One region of the Weizmannia sp. FSL K6-3076 genome, then DNA from elsewhere that is predicted to be linked to it. Evidence: riboswitches for the same ligand, from Rfam matches in the RefSeq annotation. Region 1 holds a riboswitch; the other holds the start of a gene.

The links. Region 1 has a riboswitch for cyclic di-GMP ahead of NSS95_RS01210 (GGDEF domain-containing protein). Riboswitches for the same ligand answer to the same signal wherever they lie in the genome.
Region 2: it holds a riboswitch for cyclic di-GMP, as region 1 does, so the genes downstream of both, NSS95_RS13120 (hypothetical protein) here and NSS95_RS01210 (GGDEF domain-containing protein) in region 1, are expected to answer to the same signal.

The regions. Positions count from the first base shown of each region.
Region 1 covers NZ_JBBOWU010000001.1:239,160-243,374, forward strand. Annotated here, with positions in the region: gene NSS95_RS01205 (long-chain-fatty-acid--CoA ligase) at 1-910, shown strand, start outside; cyclic di-GMP riboswitch class I at 1,394-1,479, shown strand; gene NSS95_RS01210 (GGDEF domain-containing protein) at 1,558-2,598, shown strand; gene NSS95_RS01215 (hypothetical protein) at 2,889-3,113, opposite strand; gene NSS95_RS01220 (DMT family transporter) at 3,238-4,167, opposite strand.
Region 2 covers NZ_JBBOWU010000001.1:2,730,736-2,734,950, forward strand. Annotated here, with positions in the region: gene NSS95_RS13110 (methyl-accepting chemotaxis protein) at 1-1,055, opposite strand, end outside; gene NSS95_RS13115 (3-oxoacyl-[acyl-carrier-protein] synthase III C-terminal domain-containing protein) at 1,094-2,092, opposite strand; gene NSS95_RS13120 (hypothetical protein) at 2,119-2,478, opposite strand; cyclic di-GMP riboswitch class I at 2,582-2,666, opposite strand; partial or broken gene NSS95_RS13125 (hypothetical protein) at 3,074-3,295, opposite strand; partial or broken gene NSS95_RS13130 (AAA family ATPase) at 3,663-4,187, shown strand.

The DNA of each region.
Region 1 (4,215 bases):
CGGGGCGACCCATGTCTGCCTCCGCAAACCGTCGGCGGAAGCCATTTTCACGGAAATCATCAGGCATAATGTGACGGTGGTGCATATGGCGCCAACTGTGCTGAACAGCCTGTTGCAGTACAACGCGGAACACCATCCCGCTATTGAACAGGACGTGCGTGTTGTCATCGCCGGAGCTGCACCGCCGCCCGCATTTGTGGAACGCGTGGAAAAAGAACTCGGCTGGGAATTCATCCAGGTGTACGGCATGACGGAGTCAACACCGCTCACCCTTGTATCTGTCATTCGTTCGCAGCTTGGCGGGCTGGACCGTGATACACAATTGCGGTTGCGGGCGAAAGCCGGGTTTCCGATGATCGGAAGCGATGTCCGGGTTTTACGGGAAAATGACGAAGAAGTGGCCCATGACGGGAAAGAAATCGGCGAGGTCACGGTAAGAGGCCATGGTGTTATGCTCGGATACTGGAAAAACCCGGAAGAAACGATGAAAACGATCCGGAACGGGCGGCTCTATACAGGGGATATGGCGACCGTTGATGAATACGGCTATATCGATATCGTCGACCGTAAAAAAGACATTATTATCAGTGGCGGAGAGAATATATCCTCTATAGAAGTGGAAGGAGTGCTGTATGAGCATCCGGCTGTCCTTGAAGCAGCGGTGATTGCTGTTCCACATGAAAAATGGGGGGAGACCCCGCATGCGTTTGTCGTCCGGAAAGCAGATGCGGCCGCAACAGAAGAAGACATCATCCGTTTTTCAAGGGAAAGGCTTGCCCATTTCAAAGCCGTGACGGGTGTGACATTTGTGGATGAGTTGCCGAAAACGGCATCTGGCAAAATCCAGAAAGTCCGCCTGCGCAATGAATACTGGGAAAAGCTCGGGAAAACAGAGCGGTTTGTAAATTAGGGCTTGCTGAACGAATCCGATTCTGCGTTTGTCCCAATTGATCAGCAAGCTCAGAAGAATCTATCTACGACAATGCGTGATTCTGTCTTCTCTAATACGTTGAATCAGCTTTCGAGTGCAAGCTTTTCCCTCGATTTTTTATAAAACGCTTGCATTTAAATTTTGAATAAAGTTGTCAGCCTCCTTTCCAATTTAGAAATTTTGCTTACTCAGCAAGCCCTAATGAACATGTCTGAAACAGATCCGGCAAAACGCAAGGCCGCCGAAAAGCACAGGACAACGCGTTACATTTCGGCGTAAAACAGAGGAAAACATTTCACATCCATGCCCCTTGCTTCAGCGATGAGGCGGGGGGCGTTGGAGGAATCGCCATAAACGATTTCAGCAGCTGCAGACGGCAAATTTTAACCGAATTGCCCTTTCTTATCCTTTGACTGATGGTTTCTTTTGGACAGAAATACAGTATAATAGGATAAAAGACCTATATCAAAGGGGCAAATCCATTGAAAAATGGAGACGCAAAACTACAGGGGCTACCGGTTTTCTAACCATGCCAGCCAGTTGCTAATGCGCAGTGAAAAGCCGAAGTTTGGCCTTTGTTTTCGTTTGCAAGTTCCCCGGAGATTGATCAGAAAGGCGGGGCGGAAATGGGCAGGAAAATCGAGACATTGGAAGATTTTAAAAGAATCCTTTATCTTTGGATCAGCCCGCTTTTGATCGCTGCCCTTGCGATTTACAATTTGGTCCCTCACACAGGCACCCGTACAGCTTTATTTTATCTCGCCACGACGCGGATCCTGATTGCCTGGAACGCTCTGTTTCTCATCTGCATGGTTTTCAAGCGTTATTTCCGCTTGTTTGACTATGTGAATCTCGTGATCCTCACGGTTTATTATCTTGCCATCGTGATGGACTGTGTTTTTCAATACATGGTTCCGGGAAAAGAGGGAGCCATCGGAATTTCGATCATTTGGAGCCCGCTTCTATTTCTCTATATTTTTATCACGTTGAAAAAGCGGAACGGGATCATTTATTCGCTCGCTTTGTTCGTGACTACGCTTCTGATCGGAATGCCGCGGTTCCGCCATTTTTCCTTTGACTATAAAATATCCATGCTGATCTTTTACCTTGCCAATCTCGTCTATATCGCCATCTTTTGCATTTCTCATTATCTCTTAAAAGTATTTAGAGAATTGGAAGAGGAAAAGAAAAAGGCTTATTCGGACATGTTGACCGGGATTGCCAACCGACGCCAGGTGCAGGCATGGCTGGATGCTGCGGTTAAACACGCGGACAAAACCGGCACATCATTTTCCGTGATTTTTTTCGATATCGACTATTTTAAACAGGTGAATGACCAGTTCGGGCACCAGACAGGAGATGAGGTGCTGAAGGAATTTGTCCGTCTTTCCTCCCGGGTGATTTCAGCGAATGATTACATCGGACGCTGGGGCGGTGAAGAATTCATCATCATTACAAAGGATGAATTGCCCCAGGCAGAGGAACTGGCGGAATATTTGAAAGCAAGCATTAGCCGCCATTCATTTGGGCATGCGGGAAAGCTGTCCGCAAGTTTCGGTGTGACTGCATATACACCGGGGGATACAGCAGAAACCATTGTAAGGCGGGTGGACGAAGGGCTGTACAAGTCGAAGGGTCAGGGCAGAAACCGGATTACGGTGCTGTAAGGCAGGGAAAAGGCGGATTTTCTTCATTGCATGTGGCGAACATTTAGCTGGCGGGTTTGCAATCAAAAAACCGTATGACAGCGGTAGTCCATTTAATTAACAGACTTGCTGCTCATAAACTGGGGTATGCGATTTGGCATGGAGAGTGCCTATAACCGCGGACGAACCTCAAAATTTGCAAAATCACTACGCGAGGCAGGGCATACGTTTGCGGCGGCACACTTCCGCTTGCGGAGCCTAAGCGGGGACTGCCATTTAGAAGTTCGCCGGTTTGCCCTGCCAGATGCTTTTTATACGGCGTATATATAATTTTCCATAAATGCATAAACCTGCTCGGCATCCGGTGGCTGTATGTTCAGCCGTTTTTCACAGGCTTCCAAATACGGCTTGAGCGTGCTGTCGCTTTTTGCCTCCTCGAGCGTAAGGCTGCCCTGTACGAGGCGGATTGCCGCTTCTTTTACCGTGTTATCATCCGTTTGAAACAAAAGATATGCCAAGCAACTGTACCGATCCATTGTTCTGCCTCCCGGAACCTTTTTATTCCCTTTTCGATAAAAGCGGCAAAAATTCCTGCAAATTTGCAAAAAAAGAAACAAAAAAGCAAGACCGGTGCGACAGGCCTTGCCTTATGATGCTATTTTAATCCGATATATTTTTTGGCGTTTCCATCCGGGGTGCGAGGCGCATCCTTTCTGGGAGCAACGAAATGGCAATTGCAGCCAGAATCAGGGCGCCGCCGAGAAAGAAGCGGCCGTTCAGGTTTTCATGGAGCAAAAGCCAGCCGAGAAAAGAGCCGGTGACAGGCTGCAAAAACATAAACAGTGACCCGCTGCCGGCCTCTACCATTTCAAGCCCTTTGTTCCACAAGAAGAAAGCGCCGGCTGTAGAGATGACGCCGAGATACAAAATACCTGCCATCCCCCAAAAACCGCCCGATGATACAGGCCAGGCCATCATGGCTTCGCGGGCGGCAAAAGGCGTTGTAAACAGCAGCCCGAACAAAATGGCATATGTTGTAATGGTTAACGAATCCATTTTCCAGGAAGCCACTTTTACATAAACGGACAGAAGTGCCCATGTAATCATCGCTCCAGCCAGAATCAGGCTGCCCCAAAAATAGGTTTGCACGTGAATGTCCCAGCCGATCACGATGACAACGCCCGCGGATGCGGTAATCAGCGCCAGTATTTTGCGCGCGGTCAATTTTTCTTTTAAAATGAAGCGCGCGAATATCACGATAAAAACCGGAGAAGCGGATGTAATGATCGCGCCGGTATGGGCGTCCGCTTTTTGCGTCCCGATAAACTGCATGGCAACGGATGCAAAATAGCCGATAAACCCGATCCAGGCGAGCAGCAGCCAGTCTTTTTTTGTAAGGCTTACCTTTTCCTTTTTCTTTCTGCCGGCATGCAATATCGCGTACAGTGCGGCAAAACCGATCATATACCGCAGCCATAAAAGCGTAAGCGGCGGTACGAAGTTTAAGACATATTTACTGACCACATACATCCCGCCCCAGATGCCGGATGCAAGTGCGAGGCAAAGTGCACCTGCCCATTTGTTTTTCACAGTCATCAACCTCCGTCTTTATTTTTTATCTAACAGCCAGACGGGGGT
Region 2 (4,215 bases), 2.5 Mb from region 1:
TTCGAAGCCTGGGCGATTTCAAGCGACATACGGTCTAAAAATTCCGCATCGCGTTCGTACTGTTCCCCTATACGGACCATCTTTTCATAGTCGGGATTCACTTTTGTGTCCACATAGTCCAGAATTTCTTTTGAATGATGAATAAGGTTTGAAAAGGCTTGCTGGACCTGGCTGGTGACCACCCGGATATTTTCAACCGATTGGGTGGATTGTTCAGCCAGCTTTCTGATTTCTTGAGCGACTACTGAAAAACCCTTTCCTGCTTCCCCTGCCCTTGCCGCTTCGATCGATGCATTTAAGGCAAGGAGATTGGTCTGATTCGCAATGTTTCCAATCGTATCCGCCAACATTTTGATTTCCTCTACAATTTTCGCTTGTTGAATGGATTTCAAAATATTTTCCGCTTTTTCCGTATAGATTTGATTGGAAGAGCCTGCAGATGACGTTGCTTCCTCTCTTACTTTTGTCCCCCGTTTCTTAATTTCCTGCGCGATGTTTTTTCCTTCATTTGCCTTTTTCGCTAATTTCTTCGTTGAACTTTCAATTTGTTCAGCAGAGGCGCCAATTTGCTGCGTACTGGCACTTAATTCCATTGCGCCATGTTCCATCTCATTTATGGTTTCCTTCACATCTTCCATGACATAAAACAGTTCCGTCATGGTTGCTGATAATTCATCTGAATTGGCATCTACACGGTCTATTCCTTTTTTTAAATCTCCAACCAGATTTCGCATATTGCCAGTTGCATTATTCAAGAAATTAGAGATCGTGCTAAATTCATCTGCGCCTAAAATCTCCAGCGATTCAGCCAGGTTACCCGACTCCAGGCTGGAAGCGTATTGCTTCATTTTCAATAACTTCCCGGTTAACCGGAAGGATGACCATAAACCTACACCAAGATAAAGGATTGCGGCAACAGACACAAACCAAATGGTTAAATGTTGCGGGATGATGAACATGCTGCCAACCAATAAAATGCCAATGAGGATATAAGGCAGGATAACGGTTTTGATTTGGCCCATTGTAATGGCTTTGGACAATTTTTTTATTCCCATGGTGCAACTCCCTTCTTTATGAAACAGACTAAATGCATTTAATGTTTATACAACATGGCACAAGCAGATGTTCCAGCGCCAACCGACCAAAATATGGCATAGCTGCCCCTCGTTATCCGGCCGGTGCTTAAAGCACGTTCAAAAGCCATAAACGGGCTGGCGGCTCCTGTGTAACCATATTCCGTGCCCACAATCGGGAACTTGCTTATGTCTTCTTTGAAAATTTCCCGGATTTTGTATATATTTTTCCGTGACAATTGGGAAAAACAAAAAGCCTGGATATCCCTCGTGGTTAAGTGGTTCCGGCTGAGCAATTTTTCAACAAGCGCGGCAGTGGACAGGAAAGCATTGTCATTGTTTACATTCTCCCATTTTATTTTCCCGTTCTTTTGTTCGGCTTTTCCTTCAACCAGTTGGGATACACCGCAAGCCGGAAAAGTAATTTTATCAATTGATTCTGTGTTCACTTGATAGGCTGAGTCGATAAACCCTGTTTTAACATGATGGCTTTTTTCCAGCAATACAGCAGCGGCCCCGTCTCCGAAGCTGGCATATGTAACCGCATCCTCCTCTTTTGCAAAACGGTGCATTTGCTCAGAGCCCACGACAAGTGCACGCTTGATATGCGGATTTGCAAGCATATTGCGGCTTACTTGATCCACAGCCACCACCATTCCGACACATGCCGCATTCATATCATAAACAACAGCTTCTTCTTTTCCGCCCAAAGCTTGATGGATGGCAACCGCATTCGGCGGCCAAAAATATTCAGGTGTCCCTGATACAAATACAATCATATCGAGATCACGGCCGGCCAGCCCGCTTTTTTCCAGCACTTTCTTTGATGCTTTCATTGCCATCGTTAAAGTGGTTTCGGTTTTATAATCTGCTATGTATCTGTTTTCTCTGCCAAGCGCTTGCAAAAGTCCTGTAATATCTTTTCCTTGCTGGCGAAAATGGGCCACGTAATAATCGTTATGGCGCACCTTTTCAGGATGATAGACAGAGACTTCTCTTATTGTCACACTCGAATCCATTTTTACTTAACTCCTTCAAGCTGTTTTTAACGTGAAAGTTCCAATCCCGCTTGTAAACTATTGATAAATTCACCCGTAAAATTCACTTTTTTCGCGATTCTCTTCAGCTGTAAACGCGGCGTCACCCTTTTCGGTGTAACCATTAGAATTTTTTTAAATCCTAAACTCATATACAACGCATAGCTCTTTTCAAGCACCGGCAAAATTTCGGGCTTAAATGTCCTTAAATCGGATGAATCCACAATTAACGAATAATTTTTCACATCTATTTTTGAAACTTCTTTTTTTAAATCGTCTACAAACGTAGATGCCTGTTCTGTTGCGGCAAATCCGCCTAATGTAATGATAAAAGCTTTATGACTGTTATCTGTTTGAAACTGTGCCATCCTTTTGCTTCCTCCTGCCCTTATTAAATGAAGTTCTTCACATTTGATATCAGCACAACGAAAAAAAGACTAATCCCCTACCGATTAGCCCTTTTGATGTAAAATCGGTAACTGGCTGACATGGTCATCTGACTTTAGTCCCTTTAGCTTTGCGTCTTCAACTTTCGATGAATTTGCCTTTTTCAATTTTTATTGGAATTTTGCCGAAAAACATGGAAACCTTACCAAGTATTCCCACAGCCTTTATCATTATATAAATATATTATAATATATGTCAATAGGATCATTTTCCGGCCTGCTTTAAGCATAATTGACGTAGTTTTTTGAAAAGCGCACGAACTGATTTCCTTATTTTAAAATTGCGGATAACTTCAAAAAATCTTAATAAAACCAACATAGATTAATAATAAGAGAAAGAATAAAGTTTGAATTATTTTTGTTATAAGATGTATTTCAGAATTGAAATTCAAATCAAAAAGGATACTGGCAATAACATATAGTCCTGTTATGATTATCAATATTTTTAAAAACGGCTTCATCAAATACCCACTCCTTATCTTATTCTCTCAAAGCGGGGATTTTCCTCCCTCAGCCTTAAACAAAGAGGGGGCTTCCCTTCAAACACAAAAAGAGGACGGAACATTTTTCTCCCCGGCTTCCGCTCTTTCTGATCCCCATAGACGGTTTCCCCAATTGAATCAAAATCCGTTTTTATCCTTTCCCAAAACTGCAGAATCAGGAGCAGCCCGCTAAAATTCGTATGCTTCTTTAAATGAAACGCATATTTGATTTTCGGGTCAGAGGTGATATAATTCACCTTAAAGGTGCCCTCCTTTCTGGTTTGGTAGTTCTGTTCAAGCCCAATTATACCAGAGGTTTAGGGCACCTTTTCATTTTAAGCTTCTGTTTTCCTGTCGCAATTCAGGTCTATAACCATGATGGAACGGTATCGCTTTTTCTCATTTGGGAATATAATCAGCCTAAACTATACCAAGCAAGGAATTGATCAGAACAGGGTTAACCAAATTCGTTTAGATGGCTGGAAATTGAACAAAGAACAAATAGATAAATTTGCAAATCAGAGTTATTCTAGGATAACCATTGAGTTAAATATTTTGGTTGGGATTTATAAGCGGACGAAAAGAAGCGTAATGGGGAATTTTTTTACAACGGAGGGAGTAACCTTGCGGCAAACTTCTTTATTTGAAAATGACAATGACCAAAGCCGTCCCTTGGCGAGCAGAGTGCGTCCCAAAAGTTTAGACGAATTTGTCGGGCAAAAGCACCTGATAGGTAAAGGAAAATTTCTTAGAGAAATGATTGAACATGACCGTGTTTCTTCCATGATCTTCTGGGGACCTCCCGGCGTAGGGAAGACAACGTTGGCGAAAATGATTGCAAATCAAACACAATCGGTATTTATAGATTTTAGTGCTGTTACCAGTGGGATTAAAGATATTCGAAACGTGATGAAAGAAGCTGAAGAACGCCGGCAATTAGGCGAAAAGACAATTTTGTTTATCGATGAAATCCACCGATTCAATAAAGCACAGCAAGATGCCTTTTTACCGTATGTGGAGAATGGCAGCATTATCCTTATTGGCGCAACCACTGAGAATCCGTCATTTGAAGTCAATTCGGCCTTGTTATCGAGGACTAAAGTGTTTGCCCTGCATAAATTAACAAGCAGTGAAATCGTGGAATTAGTGAACTACCCACCACTTATTGACCTTGCGG